3 linked regions of the Saccharibacillus brassicae genome follow. The main gene of each other region encodes a partner of the protein of the gene in region 2 in a complex. Links are inferred from orthologs where the notes say so. Each region holds a gene or a part of one and is shown on either strand. Other genes may lie near its edges.

Region 1 (3,006 bases), 1.8 Mb from region 2 along the record:
GCCTTCCGAGGCTCCGCCGGTACAATCGAGCCCTTCGGGCACCGCTCAAGACCGTTCCGACGACGCGGCCGCCAACACCGAAGACAAAAACAAGCATTCCAAAGAACCAGTCCCACAAGATAAAGCGCCAAAAGAAAATGCTAAAGACAAGCCCAAAGACAAACCACAAGACAAACCCAAAGAAAACGCCGCCGCCGCGAACGAAGGACAGCCTGCGAACGATTCCATCTCCGCAAGCGAAGCGCCGACGGGCGAAGACCCGGCCGCTGCCGGCAGCGCGGACGAAGAGACGCAGCCGAACGAAGGCATGGGCACGTTTTCGCCCAAAGACCGGGTGCCGAGCGATCCCGAAGGTACCGAATCGTCCGAGTCGACAAGCGCCGATGCCGCGCCGCCCGAAGTGGCGGACAGCCGGATCTTCGGATTGACGGCGGTCGCTTCGGAATGGGTCTCGCCGAACAATGCTTACCTTGTGACGTATTCGCAGAACACGCTGAAGCTGCTCAAAGGCGACCGCTCGATCGAGCTGGGCAGCCGCAAAGTGGACGGAAGCGTCGCCGGAGGCGTCTGGTCGGCCGACGGCCGGACGTTCACTTACGATCTGATCAAGCCGGACGGCACTTCTGCCCAGGGCACGTGGAAGGTCGAAGACGCCAAGCCCGAGACGGGCAGCAAGTAAGCGGGCACTCTCGCATACGCATACGCATATTCATACCGGCCATGCGCCGTTTCAACGCTCCGCTTTGCGGACGGGGTGACGGATGCACGGCCGGTTTTTGCGTTTTTTTGCGGGAAAATAACGGGAAAGGAGACGTCCGCGGATGCGTTTCCCGGCATAATTCGGTACAATGGAAGCAGTGCGGGCGGCGCAGGCGCGAAGCCGTACCTATTCAACGAGTGAAGCCGGTCGACCCGATTGGCGCAAGCGGAAAAGAGGCTGTGAACCCATGGATTTGAAAACGGCGGTCAAACAGGTCAAAGCGGGCGAAGTGTCGCCGGTGTATCTGTGCTACGGCACCGAAAAATACAGAATCAAAGAATTCGTCTCCATGCTGGAGAAAGAACTGATCGCCGAAGATCAGCGGGCGTTCGCGATCGCGCATTACGATCTGGCGGAGACGCCGGTAGAGATCGTGGTCGAAGAAGCGGAGACGGCTCCGTTCCTGTCCGAACGCAAGCTGATCGTCGTGCGCGACAGCAGCCTGTTCATGGCGGGCAAAGAATCGACCAAAGTGGAGCACCGGATCGAGAAGCTGCTGGAGTATCTCGCCAATCCGGCGGACTACAGCGTGCTCGTCTTTTTGGCCTATGCCGACAAGCTCGACGAACGCAAAAAGCTCGTCAAGTCGTTCAAAGCGTCGGCGCAGGTCATTGCGTTCGCGCAGATGAACGAAGGCGAGCTGTCCGGCTGGATCGCCAAACAGTTCGCGCATAACGACGTGTCGATCGCGCCGGACGCGGCGAACCTGCTGCTCAAGCGGGCCGGCACGTCGCTGGCTGCGCTGTCGGGGGAAATCGAGAAGCTGTCCCTGTTTGCGGGAAAAGGCGGGTCGGTCGCGGCGCTGGACGTCGAGACGCTCGTGGCGATCGGGACGGAGCAGAGCGTGTTCGTGCTCGTCGAGCATATCGCCAACCTCAAGCTGCAGCAGGCGCTCGGCGTCTTCTACGACCTGCTGAAGCAGCGCGAAGAACCGATCAAGATCGTCTCGCTGATCGCGCGGCAGTTCCGTATCATTCTTCAGGTGAAAGAGATGGCGGGGCAAAATTATTCGCAGCAGCAGATGGCGGGGCAGCTGGGGCTGCATCCGTATGCGGTGAAGATCGCGTCCGAGCAGGCGCGGCGGTTCGAGGCGGCGCGATTGCGGCGCATTTTGTCTTCGATTGCCAAGCTCGATCACGAGATCAAGACGGGCGCGGTGGACAAAGTGTTCGGTCTGGAAATGTTTTTGCTCAAACTGGGCGCGTAGGCTTGGGGTGGATGTAAGCCGGGCTATCAGGATTGGACGTAAACAGGATTGGACGTAAAAAGGGCAGGTTTGACGCGGAAATCCGCATCGAACCTGCTTTTTGGGTGTTGAAAAACTTAAAAACCCCGATATCCTGAAGGATTCCGGGGTTTTGTAAGCAAGGTTGTATCGAGCGATTATATCGCAAAACGCGATTGCCTTAGGCTTTTTCAGCTGTCAGAGCGTTCGCTTTTTTAGCGAGACGGGATTTTTTGCGCGCTGCCGCGTTTTTGTGGATCAGGCCTTTGGTTACGGCTTTATCCAGCTTCTGCGAAGCGTTCTTGACTGCAGTTTGTGCAGTTTCCACATCGTTGCTTTCCAGTGCTGTCGTAGCGGTTTTTACTGCGCTGCGAAGTGCGGATTTTTGCGAAGCGTTAAGCGCACGGCGTTTCTCGTTCGTCTTCACGCGTTTGATGGCGGATTTGATATTAGGCATTGCATTCACCTCCTGTAAAGCATATACGAAACATCGAAAGTTTCACAACTTAAAGTATCTTACCATGAGCCAGGCAAAAAGGCAACCATTCTTCGCCATTTTACATTTTGTTTTTGACGCATGTCTCAAAGACAGCCGTTTGGGCGGTTCATGGGATTGCTGGGATTATCGTCAACTGCTATAATGAGTGGATTGATTCGACTTGTCAAATTGAGGCGGAGGTAAGGAATGACTGACATTGCAGCAAGACAGAAGAAGATAAGGAACTTTTCCATTATCGCGCATATCGACCACGGCAAGTCTACGCTTGCCGACCGGATTCTTGAATATACCGGCGCTTTGACTTCCCGCGAGATGCAGGAGCAGGTGCTCGATCAGATGGAACTCGAACGCGAACGCGGCATCACGATCAAACTTCAAGCCGTACGCCTGACCTACAAAGCCGATGACGGCGAAGAGTATTTGCTCAACCTGATCGATACGCCGGGACACGTCGACTTCACTTATGAAGTCTCGCGTTCCCTGGCCGCCTGCGAAGGCGCGCTGCTGGTCGTCGACGCCGCT
Region 2 (2,980 bases):
TATCTTCCATCAATTCCTTGACCGCCTGCTTCATCGTGCCGAGTTCGTCTCTGAAGCTTTCCACTTGCGTTTCCATCTCGTGTATTTGCGAGAAAACATTTTTCTTCTCCAAGTAAACTCCACCCCAGAGCGGTTCCGATTGACTTACTTGACGACGATGTCGTCCATGGACAATTCTCTAACCTTGCTGACCTCGAACAACTGGACATGCACCATGCGCTTACCGGCATTGATGCCAACGACCTTGCCTTCTCCGAGCGAAGTGACGACCAGCTTGCCGACGGCAGGCATTTCTTCCTTCGTGGCCTCGTAGTTATCGTGCTCAAACTTCAGACAGCACATCAGCCTTCCGCACAGACCCGAGATTTTGGTCGGATTCAGCGACAGATTCTGATCTTTGGCCATCTTGATCGATACCGGTTCGAAATCGCCCAGCCACGACGAGCAGCACAGTACCCGCCCGCACGGCCCGATTCCTCCGAGCATCTTCGCTTCGTCGCGTACCCCGATCTGCCGAAGCTCGATCCGGGTCCGGAAAATGCTGGCCAGATCTTTGACCAGTTCACGGAAGTCGACCCGGCCTTCGGCCGTGAAGTAGAAAATGATCTTGTTGCGGTCAAACGTGTATTCCACGTCGACCAGCTTCATTTTCAATCCGTGATCCTTGATTTTATTTATACAGGTGGCAAAAGCTTTGCGGGCGGCGTCCTTGTTCTCTTCCACCACGCGCGCGTCCGTATCGCCGGCGATGCGGATAACCCGCTTCAGCGGCAGCACGACGTCGCTCTCCTGCACCTGCTTCTTTCCTACCACGACCTTGCCGTATTCGACGCCCCGCGCCGTCTCCACGATCACGCATTGTTCCTGCTCGACGGGAAACTCCAGGGGGTCGAAATAATACACTTTGCCCGCTTTCTTGAAACGGACTCCGACTACACTGTACAAAGCTAAACCTCCCTTGCGCGCATTCAAAACGTTCGGCTGCCGGAACGTCCGCCCGGACTTGAAGCTTGACGTTCCGGCTGCTCCGGTCCATCGACCGTGCCGCAGCTTCCGTAAAGGCCGCGACGGATCGAAGGCCCGTTCCCTGCCCGCGTCACGGGATCAGGGAACCAGATTGACCAAAAACTGCTCAAGACAAAGCTGGTTGTTCATGTTGGACTTGAGCTTCTTTTTGCTATCGGCGGTCATGGACATACACGCTATCCAGTATTCCGCACTGCGGGAACCTGCCACTTGGGAGATGAACTCCGACTGATCTATGAAAACGATGTGCTCGCGCCGTTCGGATTGAACGTAAATCATATCTCTGAACCACAAATGGAAAAGATCGAACAGGCTGTCGAGGTGCTCGCCGAGTCCCGCCTTGAACACTTGCTGTTGGGCGGTAACGAGGCTTGCGCCGCTTCGGCCGATCGACTCCTTCCCTAATTGTATCACTACATTTCTTGTTTCTGCAAACCAATTCTCTGCCGCAAGCGCTTTGCATTCTTCGGCTCCCGGCGTCAGGTAAGCCGCGCAGCGCGCAGCCGGAGTCGCCAGCCCTTCGACCGCCAGCTCGCGGAGGATCGACTCCGCCCCGAGCGCCGTGAACGGGACGAGCTGAACCCGAGAGCGGATAGTCGGCAGCAGCGTCTGGGCATTTTCCGCCAGCAGGATCGCCACGGCCGGAGCCGGAGGTTCTTCAAGGAACTTGAGCAGGCTGTTGGAAGCCTGCACGGTCATCTTGTCGGCTTCGTCGATGATATACACTTTGCGCCCGCTCGATTCCGAGCGGTAAGCGAACATTTTTTGGAGCTCGCGGATCTGCTCGATCTTGATCGAAGCTCCGTCGGGACCGATCGCTTTCAGGTCGGGATGATTGCCGTGCTCCACTTTGCGGCAGCTCAGGCACTCGCCGCAGGCATCGCCAAGCTCCGAAGCCCGCTCGCACAGCAGCGCCTGGGCGAACGCATCCGCCGCCCGGCGCCGCGAGCTTCCGCCGGGACCGCTGAACAGGTAGGCATGCGAGATCCGCCCGCTGCGCAGGCTGACGCCCAGCATGCGCTTGGCGGTCTCCTGGCCGCTGATCGTTTGTAAAGACATGGGATGGAGGTCTCCTTTGTGGCACTTCGCGATATGAAGATGCGGATAAGTAAAAGAATGACGCCGCAGAGCGGCGTCGAAAGATCGAATGCACTTGGGTCGATACGCCTCAGAACAAGAGGTTCATCAGCAGGCCGCGAACTTCGCCCATCTGCTCCAGCAGGGCGATGCGGCCTTCTTCGCTGGCCAGCAGTTCGTCGGCCATGGCGAGCAGCTTGCCGTCGATCTCGTCGATCAGTTTGTAGCGCTTGGTCCGGCCGAGACGATCCCAGCCTTTGGTGTCTTTCATGCCGACGCCGCGGCGTACGGTATCTTCGAGGAACCGCTTGACCATCGTGCGGTAAGACTTCAGTTCGCGAATGGTCATGGAACGGGCCAGACGGTCTCCCTGACGATTGATTTCCTGCATGCGGCGGCCGAGTTCGTCCTGCGTCGACTGCGCTTCCTGATGCCGAATCGTATCGGCGAAGCTGCGCTGCTCGACGGGACGTGCGCCGGTATCCGGCGTAATCGGCGTATTGTTGAGGGGTCGGAACCCCGGATTGATTTTCATCGTTTATCCCTGCCTTTTTATCCGTGAAGACGAGCGGTCCCCCTGGGGAGACCATACCCTTCTCCAGGCCGGCTGTCCGCCGGTGTAATGGGTCGTTCCAACAGTCTTTTCTGCGGTTTTTCCAACGTCCGGCAGGACAGCCTTGCGCTTGCGTTCCCGTGCGGGAACCCGCGGCTTAGAAGTGTTCGAAACGGTCGACCGGAAGCACGAATACCGTCGCGCCGCCAACCTGCACTTCGACCGGAAGCGGCAGATACGAATCCGTCGTTCCGCTCATCGGCGTTACCGGCGTCACGAGCTGCTCACGAACTTTACAGCTGTTGCGAATGACGTTCATGACCG
Region 3 (3,017 bases), 100 kb from region 2 along the record:
GAATGCCGTGCTAGATGGGGAGGTAGCGGTGCCCTGTAACTCGCAATCCGCTATAGCGAGGTTGAATTCCCGTTCGAGGTCATGCTCTGTAAGGTTTGGTCTCTACACATAATGTTGACGGTTGGGTCCTCCGCAATGAGCACCTGTGAACCTGGTCAGGTCCGGAAGGAAGCAGCCATAAGCAGGTTCGCTCTTGTGCCGGAGGGTGGCCTGGCCTGAGTTGTTGTGTAGAGGTGCCGCTTGGATGGCATCGTATCGAAGGCGGGTGCACGGTTTTAATTTATCTGTTAAACGACCGACATCTTTGCCGCAGGCAGAGGTGTTTTTGTTTTTTTATCGTTAAAAAATTCGGCGAAAAAGTTGGATTTGCGTCCTGCAAAAGACCGGCGCGTCGTTTTTATCCGCACCGAAATATAGTATAATATAGGAACGACGACGATTCATTTTTAGTCAATGGAACCCGATTCGAAGTTCGATCAAGAAGGAGCCGCCGATGGAACATATTGCGCTTTACCGGGCTTGGCGACCTCAGTCGTTCAAGGACATGGTAGGACAACAGCATATTATCCGAACGCTGCAGAATGCCATACGCGAACAGCGGGTGTCGCATGCCTACCTGTTCAGCGGACCGCGGGGGACGGGCAAGACAAGTGCCGCCAAGATACTGGCCAAAGCCGTCAACTGCGAAAAAGGGCCCGCTCCCGAGCCGTGCAACGAATGCGAGACATGCAAGCGCATCTCGTCGGGAGCGGTGATGGACGTGCTGGAGATCGACGCCGCCTCCAACCGGGGCGTGGAAGAGATCCGCGATCTGCGCGACAAGATCAAATACGCCCCGACCGAAGTGCGGCGTAAAGTGTATATTATCGACGAAGTGCACATGCTTACGACGGAAGCGTTCAATGCGCTGCTGAAGACGCTGGAAGAACCGCCGGAGCATGCCATGTTCATCTTGGCCACGACGGAACCGCATCGGCTGCCGGCCACGATCATCTCGCGCTGCCAGCGGTTCGATTTCCGCCGCGTGTCGCTTGAGGAGCAGACCGGACGGCTGTCCGAGATCTGCCGCGAAGAGAAGATCGAAGCCGAAGACAGCGCCCTGCAGTATATTGCGCGGCTGTCCGACGGCGGGATGCGGGACGCGCTCAGCGTGCTCGATCAGATCTCCGCGTTTACCGACGGCAAAGTGACGTACGACCAAGTGCTGAACATGACCGGCGGCATCGCTTCCGAACAGTTTTCGGCTTTGGCCGCTTCGCTGTCCGCGCAAGACGCCGGAGGCGTGCTGCAGACGGTCGAAGGCTGGATGCAGGAAGGCAAGAGCGCGGACAAGTGCATGGAGAACCTTCTCTATTACTTCCGCGACCTGCTGATGATCAAAATGGTGCCGAACGCGGAACATATGACGGAGAGAGTGCTCGACGCCGCGTCTTTTCAGGAGGTGGCGGAACGCTTTTCCAAAGAAAGTCTGTTCCGCACGATCGACACGCTCAGCCGCTACCAGAACGAGATGAAGTATGCGGCCAATCCGCAGATGCTGTTCGAAGTGGCGCTGCTGAACCTGGTCAGTCTGGGCGAAGGGGCCGAAGCGGCCCCGCACCGCGAAGCTTCCGCTTCGAACGGCGCTCCGGTCGACTCCCAGGCCGTCAAACGGCTCGAAGGCAGGATCGCCGAGCTGGAGAAGAAGCTGGATCAGGCTGTGCGCAGCGGCGTTCAATCTTCCGGAGGAGGCGAAGCGTCGGGCAGCCGCCCGGCCGTTCGGCAGAATACGCCCCGCATCTCCCGGATGGCGAAGCTGCCTTCGCATATGGATCAATACCTGGCGCGAAGAGACGATGCTTCGTTCAACGAGATCCGCGGCAAGTGGAATCAGGTGCTTCAGCGGGTAAAAGAAGAAAAGGTGACGGTTCACGCCTGGTTTACGAACGGCGAGCCGGTGTCGGCGCTGGACGATTCCGTCCTGGTCGCGTTCAAAAACGACATTCACCGCGAGACGATCGAAAAGCCGGCCAATCGCCAGGTGGTGGAACAGGTCATGAACCAATGCCTGGGCGGCGAATGGCATCTGGTCACGATCATGCAGAAAGATTGGAACGATTCCGCGGAATCGGCTTCTTCTTCGAAGTCCGAATCCGAAGTGCTGGAGCTGCAGCAGGAAGAAGCAGGCGGCAGCAAAGAACCCTGGGTAGACGAAGCCTTGAATCTGTTCGGGGAGAATCTGGTTGTCATTAAAGAATAAATACTGCCCGGCACGCCGCCATGCGGGGATGCCGAGGCCCACCCCAAAGGAGAGATCCCGATGAACAACAACATGAACCAAATGATGAAGCAGGTCAAGAAGATGCAGGAACAAATGATGAAAGCCCAGGAAGAACTCGGCACGAAAAAAGTCGAAGGCACTTCCGGCGGCGGCGTGGTCAGCGTTGAAGTCAACGGCCACAAAAAAGTGATCGCGATCAATATCAAACCCGAAGCGGTGGACCCGGACGACGTGGAAATGCTGCAGGACCTGATCCTGACGGCCGTTAACGACGCGCTGACCAAAGCCGAAGAACTGGCAAACCAGGACATGGGCAAATTCACGAACGGCATGAAAATCCCGGGTCTGTTCTAAACTATTCGTAAAAGGGAAGTGTGGCCTTGCATTATCCGGAGCCGATTGCCAAACTGATCGAATCTTTCAGCCGTCTGCCCGGGATCGGGCCCAAGACGGCGGCGAGACTCGCTTTTCATGTATTGAATATGAAAGAAGACGACGTGATCGACTTCGCCAAGGCGCTTGTCAGCGTCAAACGCAATCTGCATTACTGCACCGTGTGCGGCAATATTACCGATACCGATCCGTGCCGGATCTGTCAGGACAAGTCCCGCGACGCTTCCGTCATCTGCGTCGTGCAGGATGCCAAAGACCTGGTCGCGATGGAGCGGACCCGCGAGTTCGACGGATATTACCACGTCCTGCACGGCGCGATCTCTCCTATGGAAGGAATCGGTCCCGATGACATCCGTCTGAAGGA

Evidence for each region.
Region 1: holB (region 2) and holA share a complex: the UniProt entries of both Bacillus subtilis proteins name them as parts of the DNA clamp loading complex. The link is inferred for Saccharibacillus brassicae from one-to-one orthologs.
Region 3: holB (region 2) and dnaX share a complex: the UniProt entries of both Bacillus subtilis proteins name them as parts of the DNA clamp loading complex. The link is inferred for Saccharibacillus brassicae from one-to-one orthologs.

Annotation. Positions count from the first base shown.
Region 1 is NZ_CP041217.1:789,173-792,178, reverse strand. Bases 108-2,957 are described here. They hold holA (DNA polymerase III subunit delta), read left to right. Parts: upstream 108-947; coding sequence 948-1,967; downstream 1,968-2,957. Other genes in these bases: lepA (translation elongation factor 4), read left to right, coding at 2,671-2,957; rpsT (30S ribosomal protein S20), read right to left, coding at 2,167-2,442; FFV09_RS03140 (hypothetical protein), read left to right, coding at 108-679. Also shown: more of FFV09_RS03140, read left to right, coding at 1-107; more of lepA, read left to right, coding at 2,958-3,006. UniProt on the Bacillus subtilis protein: Part of the beta sliding clamp loading complex, which hydrolyzes ATP to load the beta clamp onto primed DNA to form the DNA replication pre-initiation complex.
Region 2 is NZ_CP041217.1:2,565,511-2,568,490, reverse strand. The notes cover bases 96-2,919. They hold holB (DNA polymerase III subunit delta'), read right to left. Parts: upstream 2,086-2,919; coding sequence 1,105-2,085; downstream 96-1,104. Other genes in these bases: FFV09_RS10705 (cyclic-di-AMP receptor), read right to left, coding at 2,814-2,919; FFV09_RS10710 (YaaR family protein), read right to left, coding at 2,195-2,638; FFV09_RS10720 (PSP1 domain-containing protein), read right to left, coding at 145-945; yabA (DNA replication initiation control protein YabA), read right to left, coding at 96-112. Also shown: more of yabA, read right to left, coding at 1-95; more of FFV09_RS10705, read right to left, coding at 2,920-2,980. UniProt on the Bacillus subtilis protein: DNA polymerase III is a complex, multichain enzyme responsible for most of the replicative synthesis in bacteria.
Region 3 is NZ_CP041217.1:2,667,089-2,670,105, forward strand. What follows is about bases 6-2,866. They hold dnaX (DNA polymerase III subunit gamma/tau), read left to right. Parts: upstream 6-493; coding sequence 494-2,239; downstream 2,240-2,866. Other genes in these bases: FFV09_RS11155 (YbaB/EbfC family nucleoid-associated protein), read left to right, coding at 2,300-2,614; recR (recombination mediator RecR), read left to right, coding at 2,641-2,866. Also shown: more of recR, read left to right, coding at 2,867-3,017. UniProt on the Bacillus subtilis protein: Part of the beta sliding clamp loading complex, which hydrolyzes ATP to load the beta clamp onto primed DNA to form the DNA replication pre-initiation complex.